4 regions of the Streptomyces sp. NPDC049541 genome follow, and region 2 is predicted to be linked to each of the others. Evidence: riboswitches for the same ligand, from Rfam matches in the RefSeq annotation. Region 2 holds a riboswitch; each other region holds the start of a gene.
What was found. Region 2 has a riboswitch for cyclic di-AMP ahead of ACIBW9_RS17175 (peptidoglycan DD-metalloendopeptidase family protein). Riboswitches for the same ligand answer to the same signal wherever they lie in the genome.
Positions count from the first base shown of each region.

Region 1: it holds a riboswitch for cyclic di-AMP, as region 2 does, so the genes downstream of both, ACIBW9_RS23025 (transglycosylase family protein) here and ACIBW9_RS17175 (peptidoglycan DD-metalloendopeptidase family protein) in region 2, are expected to answer to the same signal.
Region 3: it holds a riboswitch for cyclic di-AMP, as region 2 does, so the genes downstream of both, ACIBW9_RS42155 (M23 family metallopeptidase) here and ACIBW9_RS17175 (peptidoglycan DD-metalloendopeptidase family protein) in region 2, are expected to answer to the same signal.
Region 4: it holds a riboswitch for cyclic di-AMP, as region 2 does, so the genes downstream of both, ACIBW9_RS12320 (M23 family metallopeptidase) here and ACIBW9_RS17175 (peptidoglycan DD-metalloendopeptidase family protein) in region 2, are expected to answer to the same signal.

Region 1 is NZ_JBITLY010000006.1:102,003-106,366, reverse strand. It holds gene ACIBW9_RS23035 (cytochrome P450) at 1-200, opposite strand, end outside; gene ACIBW9_RS23030 (transglycosylase family protein) at 419-1,399, shown strand; cyclic di-AMP (ydaO/yuaA leader) riboswitch at 1,595-1,763, shown strand; gene ACIBW9_RS23025 (transglycosylase family protein) at 1,768-2,448, shown strand; gene eno (phosphopyruvate hydratase) at 2,662-3,948, shown strand; gene ACIBW9_RS23015 (septum formation initiator family protein) at 4,047-4,364, shown strand, end outside.
Region 2 is NZ_JBITLY010000004.1:297,186-301,549, reverse strand. It holds gene ACIBW9_RS17180 (SGNH/GDSL hydrolase family protein) at 1-751, opposite strand, end outside; gene ACIBW9_RS17175 (peptidoglycan DD-metalloendopeptidase family protein) at 1,052-1,951, opposite strand; cyclic di-AMP (ydaO/yuaA leader) riboswitch at 1,956-2,114, opposite strand; gene ACIBW9_RS17170 (alpha-galactosidase) at 2,431-4,364, opposite strand, start outside.
Region 3 is NZ_JBITLY010000023.1:24,286-28,649, reverse strand. It holds gene ACIBW9_RS42170 (GNAT family N-acetyltransferase) at 1-391, opposite strand, end outside; gene ACIBW9_RS42165 (HPr family phosphocarrier protein) at 599-880, shown strand; gene ACIBW9_RS42160 (GntR family transcriptional regulator) at 1,020-1,712, opposite strand; gene ACIBW9_RS42155 (M23 family metallopeptidase) at 1,899-2,663, opposite strand; cyclic di-AMP (ydaO/yuaA leader) riboswitch at 2,676-2,840, opposite strand; gene ACIBW9_RS42150 (M16 family metallopeptidase) at 3,044-4,364, opposite strand, start outside.
Region 4 is NZ_JBITLY010000003.1:20,312-24,675, reverse strand. It holds gene ACIBW9_RS12335 (alginate lyase family protein) at 1-186, shown strand, start outside; tRNA gene ACIBW9_RS12330 (tRNA-Met) at 286-359, shown strand; gene ACIBW9_RS12325 (PP2C family protein-serine/threonine phosphatase) at 467-1,549, shown strand; cyclic di-AMP (ydaO/yuaA leader) riboswitch at 1,714-1,871, shown strand; gene ACIBW9_RS12320 (M23 family metallopeptidase) at 1,883-2,908, shown strand; gene ACIBW9_RS12315 (aldo/keto reductase) at 3,017-3,967, shown strand; gene ACIBW9_RS12310 (PrsW family intramembrane metalloprotease) at 3,980-4,364, opposite strand, start outside.

The DNA of each region.
Region 1 (4,364 bases), on a different contig from region 2:
TGCTCGGGGTTCTTCGAGAGCCGCCCGTCCGCGAGCGCCTGACGTGCGTCGGCATAGCGGGTCACCAACCAGGCCTCGACCCCGCTGGGAAGTGTCGTCCAGTGGACGGGGGAGTGCTCGCGCAGCCAGGCGTAGGCCGGATACGGGTCACTGGCGAATTCCCAGGTGAAGAGTTCGGGAGCGGTGTTGGGGACGTTCACAGGACGACCGTATCGGGAGCGTGCAGGTGGATGCGCCGCCGCGGCGAACGGGTCGAAGATGACACGCGTTCAAGTCTGTGATCTTCACGTGATCTACGCGGCATTAACTTGTGACAAGTGATCGGCACCGGCTACGTTCACGGACCAGCGCGGCGGTATCGAACGCCTGTCGGTGTCATGCGCCGCGCGGTCATTGCTGTCTCGCGAAAGGCCTCCGCATGCTCTCCGGGAACGGTCGACACCGTCGCCCCCGTCAGGCTCCGGCCATCCTCGTCGCGGCCGGAGTGACCGGCTCCGCCATCGCGATCCCGCTCTTCGCCGCGGGCGGCGCGAGCGCCGCCGACGGCACCACGTGGGACAAGGTGGCGCAGTGCGAGACGGGCGGTTCCTGGAGCGAGAACAGCGGCAACGGGTTCTACGGCGGGCTCAAGTTGACCCAGGAGAACTGGGAGAAGTACGGCGGCCTCGACTACGCCCCCCGGGCCGACCTCGCCAGCCGCAACCAGCAGATAGCCGTCGCCGAGAAGCTCCTGGACGACCAGGGTGTCGGCGCCTTCCACACGTGCGGACTGACCTCCGGGCTCACCAAGGACTCGGGTTCGGCCGCCATCGACACCGGCGTGCTGGGCGGCGGTTCCGGTTCGTCCGATTCCTCCGGGGCGTCCGACTCGCTGGGGCTGTCCAACTCCTCGGGCAGCGCTTCCGACGGGTCTTCTTCGTCGGATTCGTCCTCCGGCTCGTCCTCCAGTGCCTCCCCTTCGACTTCCGCGAGCGCGACGGACAACTCCACCGAATCCGGCACATCCGCCTCGCCGTCCACCTCTCCGTCCAAAAAGGCCACGGCCGACCCACAGGGCGCCGACAGCTCGTCGACAGGCAAGGCGAAGGTGGACGACTCGGACAATCTCGAGCCCCCGGCGTCCACTTGGACCCTCGTCGACACCGGCACGACCGGCACCGGCCGCCACCGTGGCGCCAGCGCCGACGAGACGGCCGGTGAGACCGCCGACAAGACCAAGACCGACGGCGGCACGCGCGACACGTACACCGTCCACGCCGGTGACACTCTCGCCTCCATCGCCGACTCCCTTGGCCTGGACGGCGGGTGGCGTGCGCTCTATGCCGCGAACAAGAACGCCATCGGTGTCGACCCGAATCACATCTTCGCCGGTCAGACCCTGAAACTCGGTGCCGAATAGGGCGAAAAACAACGGGAGTTCACGTCATACTTCGCCACTGAATGTCCGGTTTGGCGAAAGTGTGGGATGAGTCTCAGAAGCCCTGATCGTCTTTGAAATTCGACGGATCGCGTGTCTACCGTCGTCACCGCTCGTCAACACGAGCCCCGGCTGCCGCAACGCCGAATCCTGCCAGCGGCCGTACGGGAACAGTCGTCGCGTAAAGCGCCGTAGGCAGGAGCGGGGGACCCAAGGTAGGTGCCGACCCGGGCAGTTGACGGGCGGCTAGGGGTGTAGCCGTGTCTCGTGAGAGCGAGAGCACGGCCGGGCAACTCAACCGGCCCGAACCCGACAGCTCACCTCGCAGGCGTCGGTGAGGGGATCGAACCATGCTGTTTTCCGGCAAGGGCAAGCACCGCCGTCCGTCCAAGGCCACCCGCGTCGCCGCGCTGGCCGGCGTCACCGGCGTCGCCATCGCCGCTCCGCTGATGGCGGCCGGCAACGCCTCCGCCGCCACCGCCTCCGAGTGGGACAAGGTCGCCCAGTGCGAGTCCGGCGGCAACTGGTCCATCAACACCGGGAACGGCTACTACGGCGGCCTGCAGTTCTCCGCCTCCACCTGGGCCGCGTACGGCGGCACCGCCTACGCCCCGCAGGCCAACCAGGCCTCCAAGGCGCAGCAGATAGCCGTCGCCGAGAAGGTCCTCGCCTCCCAGGGCAAGGGTGCCTGGCCGGTCTGCGGCACGGGCCTGTCCGGTGCCGCCTACAACGGCAGCGCCCCCAGCGCGAACACCAACCGCTCCAGCGACTCCCAGGCCGCCTCCCGCTCCGCCGAGCGCCCGGCCGCGAAGACCGAGAGCACCAAGAGCACCAAGACCGTCACCACCCCGACCGGCAAGAAGGTCAAGAAGGGCGACGGCGAGTACAAGGTCGTCAAGGGCGACACCCTCAGCTCGATCGCCGAGAAGCACGGCGTCAAGGGCGGCTGGCAGAAGCTGTTCAAGCTGAACAAGGACATCATCGAGGACGCCAACCTCATCTACCCGGGTCAGCAGCTGCACCTCAAGTGACAGCCTCGCGGTCTCCCCGCTCCGGTGCGTGTTCCCCCGTACGCACCGGAGCGGGGTTCTTTTTGCTCCCCCTCTTTGTTCCGTTCGGAAACAATTTACTCTCGGTTCTGCCCAAGAGGTGGTCGGCAACGTGGCCGATCGGCCTTGGGCGGTTAGGCTCGTCCCGCAGAGCCACCGCGCTACTGCCGTAGCCGTGTCACATCCAAGAAGGAGATGCTCGTGCCGTCCATCGACGTCGTCGTAGCCCGGGAAATCCTGGACTCCCGAGGCAACCCCACGGTCGAGGTCGAGGTCGGCCTCGACGACGGCAGCACGGGTCGTGCCGCCGTCCCGTCCGGCGCCTCCACGGGCGCCTTCGAGGCCATCGAGCTCCGCGACGGTGACCCCAACCGCTACCAGGGCAAGGGTGTCGAGAAGGCCGTCCTCGCCGTCATCGAGCAGATCGGCCCCGAGCTGGTCGGCTACGACGCCACCGAGCAGCGCCTGATCGACCAGGCCATGTTCGACCTGGACGCCACCGACAACAAGGGCTCCCTCGGCGCCAACGCCATCCTCGGCGTCTCCCTCGCCGTCGCCCACGCCGCCTCCGAGGCCAGCGACCTGCCGCTCTTCCGCTACCTGGGCGGCCCGAACGCGCACCTGCTGCCGGTGCCGATGATGAACATCCTGAACGGCGGCTCGCACGCCGACTCCAACGTGGACATCCAGGAGTTCATGATCGCCCCGATCGGCGCGGAGTCCTTCTCCGAGGCCCTGCGCTGGGGCGCCGAGGTCTACCACACCCTCAAGAAGGTGCTGAAGACCAAGGGCCTGTCCACCGGCCTCGGCGACGAGGGCGGCTTCGCCCCGAACCTGGAGTCCAACCGCGCCGCGCTCGACCTCATCATCGAGGCCATCAAGCAGGCCGGCTACGTCCCCGGCCAGCAGATCGCGCTCGCGCTCGACGTCGCCGCGTCCGAGTTCTACAAGGACGGCAAGTACGAGTTCGAGGGCAAGTCCCGCTCGGCCGCCGAGATGACCGAGTACTACGAGGAGCTCGTGGCGGCCTACCCGCTCGTCTCCATCGAGGACCCGCTGTTCGAGGACGACTGGGCCGGCTGGAAGGTCATCACCGACAAGCTGGGCGACAAGGTCCAGATCGTCGGCGACGACCTCTTCGTCACCAACCCGGAGCGCCTGGCCCGCGGCATCGAGGAGGGCACCGCCAACGCCCTGCTCGTCAAGGTGAACCAGATCGGCTCGCTCACCGAGACCCTGGACGCCGTCGAGATGGCCCAGCGCAACGGCTTCAAGTGCATGATGTCCCACCGCTCCGGCGAGACCGAGGACGTCACCATCGCCGACCTCGCCGTCGCGGTGAACTGCGGCCAGATCAAGACCGGCGCCCCGGCCCGCTCGGACCGCGTCGCCAAGTACAACCAGCTGCTGCGCATCGAGGAGATCCTCGACGACGCCGCGGAGTACGCGGGCCGCAGCGCGTTCCCCCGCTTCAAGGGCTGACCCAACCTGGGCTAAGCCTTAGCCAGTCGTACGTACGTCCCCGTACCGGTCCCGTACCGTGTGCGGGGACGTACGCACGTGTGACGGGAGGCGGCGACATGGCAGTGAAGGACCGGGACCGGTTCTCCACCGCGACCAGGATCAGGCTGCTCGGCGAGCAGACGGCGGCCCGGGTCTACCGCTCCCAGACCAAGCGGCAGGCCCGCCGGTCTCGGTTGACCGGCCGGGCGGCGCTGCTCGCCCTGGTGCTGTGCTCGATGGTGGTGGCGCTGGCGTACCCCATGAGGCAGTACGTCTCCCAGCGCTCCCAGATCGCCGATCTCCAGCGGCAGCGGGAGCAGGCCAGGGCGCGGGTCGAGCAGCTGCGCGACCTGAAGGCGCGCTGGCAGGACGACGAGTACGCCGAACAGCAGATC
Region 2 (4,364 bases):
CGGGCGACAGTGCGCCCTTCGCCGTGACGTGGTCCCCGGACGACTCGCCGCGCAGCCGGCGGCCGATCCACGGCACCAGGTACTCGCGCGCCCAGTGCACGTCGTCCCGTCGCACCTCGAGGGTGCCGCGCGGCGGGAGCGGCGGCCAGGGCTGGTCGGGGTCGGCCGGCACCTCGAGGCCGAGGACCTGCCCGGCGCGCAGCGCCACGCGCGTGTGCCCCTCGGGTGAGAGGTGGAGGCGGTCGCCGTCCCACGCCCTGCGGTCCTGGACGCTCTTCAGGGACCACAGGTCGAGGACGGGACAGCCGTACCGGTCGGCGATGGCACGGACATGTCCGTTGTACGTGGCGATCTTGCCGCGCAGATGCTTGAGCACGGGGACGCCTCGGGTGTCGAAGCCGGTGGTCACCATGACCGTGCCGGCGACTTCGGTGAGCCGGGCCACCGCCCGCTCGAAGCGCTCGGCGACCTCGTCGGGGTCGGTGCCGGGACGGATGATGTCGTTGCCGCCCGCACAGAAGGAGACCAGGTCCGGCGCCAGTCCGACGGCCTGTGGTACCTGGTCCTCCACGATCTGGTCGAGCAGTTTGCCGCGCACGGCGAGGTTCGTGTACCTGAAGTCGCCTTCGGGTCGCCGGTCGGCGAGAAGCACCGCGAACCGGTCGGCCCAGCCGACGAACGCCCCGTCGGGGCCGGGGTCGCCGACGCCCTCGGTGAAGCTGTCCCCCACCGCAACGTACGACCCGATCACTGATCTGCTGTCACTCTTCGAATCGTCTGCCACATCGACCATGATTCACCTTCGAATGTGACCTACGCGACCGTAGGAAAGGGTTGACGCGCGGTGAGATAAGCCACTTCTAAAGTGTTCACCAAGCCCGGAATAACCCTCCGACCAGGGATGTTGAGGCGTCAGCGAACCTCCATGCGGTCCGGAAGGCCAAGTGCCCCCTGGTGTACGGCTGCTGGTCGGTGTACGCGCCGAAGGCCGGACCCGGGGATCGGGGTCCGGCCTTCGGCGGCGTGTCAGGCAGGTGGTCGCGAGGCGAGGTCAGCCGACGCCGACGCCCTTGGAGCGGAGGTAGGCGACCGGGTCCACGTCGGAGCCGTAGTCGGGCGTGGTGCGGATCTCGAAGTGCAGGTGCGGGCCGGTCACGTTGCCGGTCGCGCCGGAGAGGCCGAGCTGCTGGCCCTCGGCCACGGTCTGGCCGACCGAGACGGAGATCTGGGACATGTGGCCGTACTGGGCGTAGTAGCCGTCGGCGAGCCTGACGACGACCTGGTTGCCGTAGGCGCCGCCCCAGCCCGCGGAGACGACGGTGCCCGCACCCACGGACTTGATGGAGGTGCCGGTCGGGACGACGAAGTCGACGCCGGTGTGGTACCCGCTGGACCACATGCTGCCGGCCACGTGGTAGCCGGTGCCGATGGTGCCGCCGGTCACCGGGAGGGTGAAGCCGGTGGGGGCGGACTCGGAGGCCTTGCTGACGGCCGCCTTGGTCGCCGACGAGGACGACTTCGAGGCGGACGAGGGCGACGACTCGGTGGTGTCCGTCGTGGCCTTCCGGCCGATCGTCAGCTTCAGGCCCGGGTGGATCAGCGACGGGTCGCCGCCGACGGCCCGGCGGTTGTCCGAGTAGAGCTTGTGCCAGCCACCGGCGACATGCTGCTCCTCGGCGATCTTCGAAAGGTAGTCGCCGGTCCGCACCGAATAGGTCCGCACGCCCGCATTGCCGGCGGCGCTCTTCCGGGTCGCCTTCTTCTCGGCGGCCGGAAGGGACTGGACGGCCTTTTTCGAAACCGTCTGGGAAACGGACTGAGTCGTGGCGGCATGGGCGCCGGTGGCCCCCATGAGCGGGAGAGCGAGTGCGGCGCCACCGGTTCCGGCGACGGCGATGGAGCGGGTGAAGCGCTGGGGCTTCGGACGGCGGTGCTTACCCTTCGCGGGCATGACGAATTCCTCTCCGGCGCCTGCGAGGTGAGCTGTCGGGTTCGGGCTGGAGATGCCCGGCCACGCATGCGACGCGGCTTTACCCCTAGCCGTTCCGGAGACCGGAACAGGCGGTTGTACCTGTGGGTCCCCCGCTCCTGCCGTTCACGGGTGAGTTCTGCGGGCACCGGGCGGCGGCAGGATTGGGCGTCCGTCCGGATTGGTGGCGAACGTAAGCGACCAGGACGCAAAGGAACAAGTGCTGGTTCCCCGGGAATGCGTTTCCATTGCTCCCTCGAGAGAAATCCCGGTGACCCTGCGTGAATTCCCGGGTGATCGTCTCCACCAAACACCCTTGTAACGCACCTGAATTACGTGGACATGACGCGCCACACACCGTCACGGATATGACGCTCCTCACGTGACCCTGCTCCAGCATCCCCAATTCAGGAGCGAGTTGGAATGAAGAGGCCGAAGGGGCGCCAATCCGGACAGAAGGCTCAGATGCGCCGCAGACGGAAAACTGCCGCGTCGAAGTCACCGCGCAGTCCGGTACGCAGTCCGTGATGCAGCAGTACGGCACCGCTGTGGGTTTCACCCGTTTCAGGGCATTCATACGAGGCTGTCGGGTCGAGGCCTTGCAGCCGCAGTGCCGGTACGGGCTCGCCATGACTCTGCGCCTGCAGCCAGGCGAGGACGACCGCCTCGTCACCGCGCACGTACTGCACCGCACTCAGTCCGCCCCGCGGCGGCCGGAGCCGGTAGAGGTCGCCGTGCTGCACCAGCGGCCGGATCTCCTTGTAGAGCGCCACCCATTCGCCGGCCTCGGCGAGCTCCTCCTCGGTCCACCGGGTGAGGTCCCCGCCGACCCCGAGCACGCCGGCCATGGAGCTCACGAACCGGAAGCGCAGCGAGCTGACCCGGCCGTTGAGCTGGGTGTTCGGGCTGTCGGTGACCCAGGCGGCCATCACCCGCGCGGGGTGGATCTGGCTGAAGCCGTGCTGGATGGCGAGCCGGTCGAGCGGGTCGGTGTTGTCGGAGGTCCACACCTGGTCCGTACGGCTCATGATCCCTAGGTCGATCCGGCCACCGCCGCCCGAGCAGGACTCGAAGGCGACATTCGGGTGGGCCGCCCGCAACCGGTCCAACAGGGCGTACAGGGCGCGGACATGATCGACCCAGAGGCGCTGCGGGTAGGGCTCCCCGGGCCAGCCCGCGTCGGTGAAGCAGCGGTTGAAGTCCCACTTCACGTAGTCGATCGGGGCACTGGAGAGCAGCGCGTCGAGCTGCTCCCAGAGGTATTCCTGGACGTCCTCACGGGCCAGGTTCAGTACGAGCTGGTTGCGGAATTCCGTCCGCTTTCGTCCCGGTTGGAACTGCACCCAGTCGGGGTGGGCGCGGTAGAGCTCGCTGTCCGGGTTGACCATCTCGGGCTCGACCCAGATGCCGAACTGCATGCCGAGGGCGTGCACATAGTCCGCGAGGGGCTTGAGGCCGTTCGGGAAGCGGTCCCGGTTGACCGTCCAGTCGCCGAGTCCGGCGCGGTCGCTGGTGCGCTTGCCGAACCAGCCGTCGTCGACCACGAACAGCTCGACGCCGATCGCCGCGGCCCGCCGCGCGAGGGTGCCCTGCTGCTCCTCGGAGATGTCGAACTCGGTGGCCTCCCAGGAGTTGAACAGCACCGGCCGGTCCTGGTCGGCGTCGGGGATGACGTATGCGCGCTGGTAGGCGTGCCAGGCGCGGCTCGCGCCGCCGAAGCCGCCGTCGCTCCACAGGCCGGCGAAGACAGGGGTGGTGTACGACTCCCCCGGCTCCAGGCGCAGCAGCCCGGAGTCGTCGTAGCCGACCCCGCCGGTGATCTGCACGCGCGCGTCCGGGAGTTGCGCCACCGCGATCCGCCAGGAACCCGACCAGCCCAGGGCGCAGCCGTAGACCTCGCCGCGTTCCTCGGTGGCGTCGGTGTCGAGGGCCACCCAGGGCAGGTGCTGGTGTCCGGTGTGGCCGCGGCGGCTGCCGATGATCTTCTCACCGTAGGTGAGAGGCGAGGCGGTCAGCCGGGACTCGGCGGCCCAGCGGCCGTGCAGCTGGGACAGCCGCCACTCCTCGCGATCGGGCAGCGTCCAGGTCGCGGAGTCCGCGCGCAGCAGCTCCAGGGCGGGCCCCTCGTTGTCGAGGGTCACCCAGCGTTCCACGACGTCGTGCCGCATCCGGTAGTGCAGCGTGATCGCGAGCCCGCCGTCCCGGAAGCCCAGCCGGAGGTGGTCGCCCTCCGCCTCGTACTGCTCGAAGCGCCACTCGGTGCCGCGCCGCTCGTCGCTGCGCACGGACAGGGCGGGCCGCACGAAGCGGGGGCCGCCCTCCACCGGGTACTCCTCGCGCCCGTCTAGCGGGGACTCGAAGGGCCAGTAGTCGGGCAGCGGGCGGACGGCGAGTG
Region 3 (4,364 bases), on a different contig from region 2:
GGGCGGAGGCGACGCCGCGCCCCTGGTGGGCGTCCTGCACGAGGAAGGCGACCTCGGCCTCGTCGGCCGGAGCTGACGCGGGCATGCCGTCGGCGCCGATGCGGTCATAGCGTACGGTGGCGATGAACTCGCCGCCGACCGTGGCCGCGAGTCCCACCCGGTCCACAAAGTCGTGGTGCGTGAAGCGGTGGACGTCCTTGGCGGACAGACGAGGGTAGGGCGCGAAGAAGCGGTAGTACTTCGACTCGTCCGAAACCTGCTCGTAGAAGCTGACCAGGCGCTCGGCGTCATCAACGGTGATGGGGCGGATGCGCGCGGTGCCGCCGTCGCGCAGCACCACGTCGGCCTCCCAGTGGGCGGGGTACTCGTGCCGGTCCGGCGAGGTCTGCATGGGCCCCAGAGTACGGCTCGCGTCCGACAACGGCGCGAGGCAGTCTGTGGAGAACACGGCAGTCCGTTGAGAAGAGAACAAGGACGGAAGTCGGGCCGAGGCCGCGGTCCGACTGCCCACCCCGGACGGGCACAGGACCGCTCCGGAGACGTTTCACGTGTGGGAAACTGGTCTAGACAACCCTGAGACACTGAAGGGCAGCATCACATGGCTGAGCGCCGCGTCAACGTCGGCTGGGCCGAGGGCCTCCACGCCCGCCCCGCTTCCATCTTCGTCCGGGCCGCCACGGCCGCAGGTATCCCGGTGACGATCGCCAAGGCCGACGGCAACCCCGTCAACGCGGCCTCCATGCTGGCCGTTCTCGGCCTGGGCGCCCAGGGCGGCGAGGAGATCGTGCTCGCCTCCGAGGCAGAGGGTGCGGACGTCGCCCTCGACCGGCTGGCGAAGCTGGTCTCCGAGGGGCTCGAGGAGCTTCCCGAGACCGTCTGATCACGGCACCACAGAAGGGCTCGTCCGAATTGCCGGGCGAGCCCTTTGCTTTTCCCGCGCAGGGGCGACTGAATTACCGGTCGCGGGCAGCAGAAATAATGCCCCGCGAATTGTTCCCTCTTTGTATACGGCGCCCGTGTTAATGCCGCAGGCCCGACATGTTTACGGCATGTTGCGAGTTCCTCACACCGTTCGCCCGCTCCGGGCCGCCGAACCGCAGCCGGTGCGCCGCGCTCGAACGCTCGGTGTGCAGCGTGGTGACCGCCCGCGCGCGCTCGCTGTCGCCGCGGGCCACAGCGTCGACGATCGCGCCGTGCTCCGCCCAGGACTCCACGGGGTTGGCGGGCGCCTCCACGGCGTACATCCAGGCGATCTTGTGGCGCAGCTGGGTCAGCATCGAGGTCAGCGCGGGGCTGCCGGAGGCCTGGGCGAGCGTCTCGTGGAACCAGCCCCCCAGGGAGCGCAGATCCTCGCTGTTGCCCCGCCTGGCCCGCTCCTGGCCCAGTCTGACCAGGCCGCGCAGCACCTTGAGATGGGCGTCGGTGCGCCGCTGGGCGGCCCGGGAGGCGCCGAGCGGTTCCAGCAGCATGCGCATCTCCAGCAGGTCGGCGGCCTCCTGCTCGGTCGGTTCCGCGACGCACGCGCCCGCGTGCCGCCGCGTCACCACGAAGCCCTCGGCCTCCAGGGTGCGCAGGGCCTCGCGCACGGGGACGCGTGAGACGCCGTAGCGGCGCGCGAGGAGTTCCTCGGTGAGCCGGCTGCCACGCTCGTAGACACCGGCGACGATGTCGTCCCGGATCGCCGTGCACACCGAGTGCGCCGGAATACGCATGACCGACCTCCGACTTAATCCCCGTGAAACGTCGATGATTGACGTGTATCGGTGACTCTATTGCACCGGGCCGGAATTTCCGACGGCGGGCCGGAATCCATGGATATTTTTTGGACAGCAGGGTGGCAGAAACACCGAAAGCCCCGGCTCGGGAGCCGGGGCTTCAGCAGATCCTGCGATCCGTCGTCAGACGTTCACGCCGTGCGAGCGCAGGTAGGCGACGGGGTCGATGTCCGAGCCGTACTCGGGGGTCGTACGGGCCTCGAAGTGCAGATGCGGTCCGGTGGTGTTGCCGGTCGCGCCGGAGAGGCCTATCGGCTGGCCCGGGGTGACCGTCTGGCCCACCGAGACGCCGATGGACGACAGATGGCCGTACTGGGTGTACGTGCCGTCGTTCATCTTGATCACGATCTGGTTGCCGTAGGCGCCGCCCCAGCCGGTCTGGACGACGGTGCCGGCGCCGACCGCGTGGACGGTCGTGCCGCTCGCGGCGTGGAAGTCGATGCCGGTGTGACTGCCGGAGGACCACAGGGAGCTGCTGGCCCGGTAGCCGGTGGAGACGTACGAGTCCGATATCGGCGCCACGAACGTGTTGAGGCGCTTGCGCTCGGCCTCGCGGGCGGCGCGCTCCTTGGCCTCGCGCTCCTGCTTGGCCTGGGCGGCGGCCTTCTCGCGTGCCGCCTCCAGGGCGGCCTTCTTGAGCGCGGCCTCCTCGGCGGCCTGCTTCTGGGCGTCGGCCTGGGCGTCGATCTTGTCGGCGATGGTGTCGCCGATGGTGATGACGGGGGTGAGGCCGGTCTGCTCGACGGCGGTGTCGGCGGCCAGCGCGGGCGCCGCGAGGGTGCCGATGACGCCGGTGGCGGCGAGGGCCGCGACCCCGGCGGCGCGGGTGGTGGTGCGGTGCATCCGCGTGGGACGACGGTGCTTCCCGGTGGCGCGCGTGAACGCCATGTGGTGGCTGATCCTTTCCTTCCCTCTCGCCTACCGGGTTAGCTGACGGGTTCGGAGCAGGAAGGTCTCCTACGGACCCCCTCGCTGTATGCGCGGGCGTCCGATTCACCCCAGGGACTGCGGTGGGTCCCCGGCTCCCCTGGCTCGCGCCGTACGGGGACTCGGCGATGGCTGTCCGGTGCCGCGGATGCGGCGCGGTGCCTGACGGACAGCCCGAAAGACGCTAAGCGGGGCCGCTTTCAATCCCCAAACGGATCACGGTGTTTGTAGCGCATCCCACAGGGCAGACAGGCAACTCTCCTTCGATTCTCCGCTAATTCGGACATAAGAGGGCCCTGGTGACGCATCCGTCACCAGGGCCGCGTCACGCGCGCGTGCCGCTACTCGGCCGACACCACCGTGACTTCACCGATCCCGAGCGCCTCGACGGGCTCCTTGATCTGCGCCGCGTCGCCGACGAGAACCGTCACCAGACGGTCCACCGGGAAGGCGCTCACGACCGCCGCGGTGGCCTCCACGGTGCCGGTCGCGGCGAGCTGCTGGTACAGCGTGGCCTGGTAGTCGTCGGGCAGGTGCTGCTCGACCTGGTCGGCCAGAGTGCTCGCCACGGCCGCCGCGGTCTCGTACTTCAGCGGCGCCACACCGACGAGGTTCTGTACGGCGACATCGCGCTCGGCGTCGGTGAGGCCGCCCTCGGCGAGGGTCCGGAGCACCTTCCAGAGGTCGTCGAGCGCCGGGCCGGTGTTCGGGGTGTCGACGGAGCCGCTGATGGCGAGCATCGCGGCACCGGAGCCGTCCGGGGCGGACCTGAGGACCTGGCCGAACGCGCGCACACCGTAGGTGTAGCCCTTCTCCTCGCGCAGGACGCGGTCCAGGCGCGAGGTCAGGGTGCCGCCGAGGCAGTACGTGCCGAGCACCTGCGCGGGCCACACGCGGTCGTGCCGGTCGGCGCCGACGCGGCCGATGAGCAGCTGCGTCTGGACGGCGCCGGGACGGTCGACGATGATCACGCGCCCGGTGTCGTCCGCGGTCACCGGGGGCACGGGGCGGGGTTCGGCCTTGGAGCCGGTCCAGGCGCCCAGGGTGTCGCCGAGCAGCGCGTCCAGGTCGATGCCGGTGAGGTCGCCGACGATGACGGCGGTGGCGGTGGCGGGCCGGACATGGCGGTCGTAGAAGGCGCGTACGGCCGCCGCGTCGATCTTCTCGACAGTCTCCTCGGTGCCCTGGCGCGGGCGCGACATGCGCGAGGTCGCCGGGAACAGCTCCTTGGAGAGCTCCTTCGCGGCACGGCGCGAGGGGTTGGCCAGCTCGTGCGGGATCTCGTCCAGGCGGTTGCGTACCAGCCGCTCGACCTCGCTGTCGGCGAACGCGGGCGCCCTGAGGGCGTCGGCGAGCAGACCGAGGGCCTTGGCGAGACGGGAGGCCGGGACCTCGAGGCTCAGACGTACGCCCGGGTGGTCGGCGTGCGAGTCGAGGGTGGCGCCGCAGCGCTCCAGCTCGGCGGCGAAGTCCTCCGCGGAGTGCTTGTCGGTGCCCTCCGAGAAGGCCCGCGCCATGATCGTGGCGACGCCTTCGAATCCGGCCGGCTCGGCCTCCAGGGGTGCGTCCAGGAGCACCTCGACGGCGACGACCTGCTGGCCGGGGCGGTGGCAGCGCAGGACGGTCAGGCCGTTGTCGAGCGCGCCGCGCTCGGGGGACGGG
Region 4 (4,364 bases), on a different contig from region 2:
TGCGGCGGCCGGGTCGTCGGGAACATGGGCCCCGACCTGGAGGTCGCCCTCAACCACCTGGAGAACCGGCTCGGCACCCCCGTCCCGGCCGCCCACAAGCTGGTCGAGCAGACCCGCCCGGCCGGCACCGACGACCTCTTCGTCTCCTGGGAGACCCTCACCCACGCCGACAACCCGGCCGCCTGACCGAGGCCCCGCGGACCCCGGAAAACGCAGGTGAACGGGGGCGGACGTAAACCCTGGCGCAGACAGCCCCGCGGATGGCGTATGCTGGTGACACAACGACGCGGGGTGGAGCAGCTCGGTAGCTCGCTGGGCTCATAACCCAGAGGTCGCAGGTTCAAATCCTGTCCCCGCTACTCAAGGCTCAGGGCCGGAGTCCAGTCACTGGACTCCGGCCCTGAGTGTTTCCCCCGGCCGGGTCACCCGGCTCGCCCCGTGCCGCCGTACCGGGAAACCTGGAGGGGTGGAGCAGGAGGGGCCGATCTCATACGCACGCACCTTCGTGCGGCTGCTCCCGGCACTGCTGATCGTCGGCGGGGCCTTCTACGACTACCTCACCCCTTCGCGGTTCACGGCGGGCCCCCTCTTCACCGCCGCACCCCTGGTCGCCGCCCCGCTCTACTCGCGCCGCGGCACGGTCCTCACCGGCCTCGCGACCGTCCTCGTCGTCAGCGCGATCCACGCCCAGGTGGGCATCCTCCTCCAGGTGGAGGCGATCACCGAGCTGGCCACCATCGCCACGGTCTCCGTCCTGGCCGTCCTCATCAACCTCCTCGTCCGCCGCGGACGCGAGGAGCTCGCCTCGCAGCGCGAGATCGCCGAGGCCGCCCAGCGCGCCGTGCTGCCCGAACCCGCCGAGCGGATCGGAGGGTTCGCGATCGCGGCACGGTACGAGGCCGCGCAGGCGGACGCATCCATCGGCGGCGACCTGTACGCCGTGCAGGACAGCCCGTACGGCGTACGGCTGGTCGTGGGCGACGTGCGCGGGAAGGGGATGGGGGCGGTGGCCGCCGTGGCCGTCGTCATCGGGGCGTTCCGGGAGGCCGCCGAGCAGGAGGCCACGCTGGAGGCGGTCGCGCAGCGGCTGGACCGGGCGCTGGCGCGCGAGGCGGCGCGGCGCGAGGGCATCGAGTTGTTCGAGGGGTTCACCACCGCCGTGCTCGCCGAACTCCCGCACAGCGAGGGCGTCGTCCGCATCGTCACCCGCGGCCACCCGCCCCCGCTGCTGCTGTGCCCCGACGGCGCCGTGCACACCCTGCACGCCCGCGAGCCCGCCCTGCCGCTCGGCATGGGCGACTTCGGGAGCTGGCCCGACCGCGCGGAGGAGATCGCGTTCCGCAGCGGGGCCACGCTGCTGCTGTACACCGACGGGCTGTCCGAGGCGCGGGACGAGCAGGGGCGGTTCTTCGAACCCGCGGACCGGCTCGCCGGCCGGGCCTTCCACGAGCCCGCCGCGCTGCTCGCCACCCTCGCACGGGAGGTGCGCAGATACGCCGGTGAGGCCATGGCGGACGACATGGCGCTGCTCGCCGTACGGCGGTCCTGAGGTTCCTGAGGCGCGGTCAACTCGCCCGTTTTCGGCCGTTCATGCGCCGTCTGTCCAGGTCGGAAAGGTTAATGATCAAGCGGAACACCTTGGAAACGACACCCCGGGTCTATTAACGTTCGATAACGCAGCGCGGTCGTCCCAGCCGTCACAAGAGGCGGCTCCGTGCGCACGCGCCGAATCCCGCAAGGGAACCGGGGAACCACCACCCTGGGGTGAATCGCGCCGACACCGCCGTGGCAGCACGGCAGGTATACGCGCGTAGGAGACCTTCCTGCTCCGAACCCGTCAGCTAACCCGGTAGGCGAGAAGGAAGGAAAGGAGCACGCCCACGTGGCGTCCAACCCGCCTGCCCCGGCAGCCCCGTTCGTGCCGAGCACCGAGCCCTTCGGCTTCGCCGGCCGACGCTCCGACGAGGGCCCCTGGGAGGAGTGGAATCCCACCGAGGACTCCATCGCCCCCGTCCGCGGCCGGCACCGCGTCGCCAAGCAGCGCGGCGGGGGACTCGCCCGCAGCTCCACGGTCCTGGGCGTCGGTGTCATAGCCGCCGTCGGCGCGGGCGGCATGGCCAGCGCCAACACCGGCAAGCCGCCGGTGTCGATCTCCATGCCCGATCTCGCCTCCGTGAGCCATGTGTTCGGCGGCGGCTCCGAGGCCCCCAAGGGCTCCGCGACCGCGCTCAGCGATGTGGCCACCACCTCCGCGGGTACCGCGCAGGGCGCCAAGGGCGCCGGTGAGGCGCTGCGCGACCGGATCATGGCGCAGGCCGCGTCGCAGCAGGTCCAGATCGACAGCAAGAGCCAGGCAGCCGTCGAGGCGGCCCTCGCGAAGCAGATCGACGACGCCGCCGCCAAGGCCGAGAAGGATGCCGCGGCCAAGGCCGCCGCCGCGAAGGAGAAGGCGGAGGCGGCGGCCAAGAAGGCCGCCGCGGACGCGAAGCTCGCCGAGTTGGCCAAGCAGTACACGCTGCCGGTCGTCTCCTACACGATCACCGGCACCTTCGGTCAGGCCGGCTCCATGTGGTCCTCCGGCTACCACACGGGCCTCGACTTCGCCGCCCCCACGGGCACCCTCATCAAGGCCATCCACTCCGGCACCATCACGCAGGCCGGCTGGGCGGGTGCGTACGGCTACCGCACGATCCTCACCCTCGACGACGGTACGGAGCTGTGGTTCTGCCACCAGTCGTCGATCAGCGTGAGCGTCGGCCAGAAGGTCAGCACCGGTGACGTCATCGGCCGCGTCGGCGCCACCGGCAACGTGACCGGCCCGCACTGCCACCTCGAGGTCCACCCCGACGGCCAGGCCACCGGCATCGACCCGATGGCATGGCTGCGCAGCAAGGGCCTCAACCCCTGACACCCGTACGTTCTCCGTCCGTACCCGGAGTGCCGTAATCCGCTTGTTTACGGGATCTTTGCGCCCGCCGCGGAAGACCGGCCTCCGGGGCGTGCGTTGACGTAGAGCATGACTTCCCCTTCTCTGCGCAAGCTCGGCTCCTCCGGCCTCGAGGTCTTCCCGCTGTCCCTGGGCGGCAACGTCTTCGGCTGGACCGCCGACGAGGCCACCTCCTTCGCCGTGCTCGACGCCTACACGGCCGCCGGCGGCAACTTCGTCGACACCGCCGACTCCTACTCGGCGTGGGTCGACGGCAACCAGGGCGGCGAGTCCGAGACGATCATCGGCAAGTGGGTCAGGGCGCGCGGCAACCGTGACGACGTGGTCATCGCGACCAAGGTCAGCCAGCACCCCGACTTCCAGGGCCTGTCCGCCGCCAACATCAAGGCCGCGGCCGAGGCCTCCCTGCGCCGCCTCGACACCGACTACATCGACCTCTACTACACGCACTTCGACAAGCCCGAGGTGCCGGTCGAGGAGATCATCGGCGCGCTCGACGAGCTGGTGAAGGCGGGCAAGGTCCGGCACATCGCCGCGTCCAACATCTCGCCCGACCGGCTGCGCGCGTCCCTGGAGTTCTCCGACCGCGAGGGCCTGGCCAAGTACGTGGCCCTGCAGCCGCACTACAACCTGGTCTCGCGCGACACGTACGAGGGCGAGCTGCAGGACCTGGCAGGGCGCTACGGCCTCGCGGCCGTCCCCTACTTCTCCCTGGCCTCCGGCTTCCTCACCGGCAAGTACCGGCCCGGCGCCACGGTCGACAGCCCGCGGGCGGGCGGCGCGGCCAAGCACCTGGAGACCGAGCGGGGGCAGCGGGTCCTGACCGCCCTCGACGAGATCGCCCAGGCCCACGACGCCCCGGTCGCCACGGTGGCTCTGGCCTGGCTCGCGGCCCAGCCGACGGTCGCCGCCCCGATCGCGTCCGCGCGGACGGTGGAGCAGCTCCCGGCGCTGCTCGCGGTGGGCGAGCTGACGCTCACCGAGACCGAGGTCGCCCGCCTGACGGAAGCGTCGGCCTGACCCCCTCGGGCGCTACGACCGGTACGGGTTGTACGCGGGATTCGGCACCGCCGGGTACCCGTACGCCCCGTACACCGGCCAGGGTGGCGCCGCCACCGGCACCGGGGGCGCCGTCATCCGTGCCGCGTGGTCCAGCGCCGGGCGGGCCACCTCGCGGCGGCGCCACAGCTCGTGCAGCAACTCGCGTTCCCTGACGACGAAGTCGGCGCCGGCGCGGCCACGGCGCCCCCGGTGCCGCAGGAAGGCCAGGGAGGTCGCGTAGGCCTCGTACTGGGCGACCTCGCGTGCGGCGGGCTTGCCGAGGTGCTGGGCGGCGTGTTCGCGGGCCAGCCTGCGTGCCCGCATCGAACCGAGGGCGTAGGGCTCCGCGGGGGTGAGCCAGCCCGCGACGGCGTAG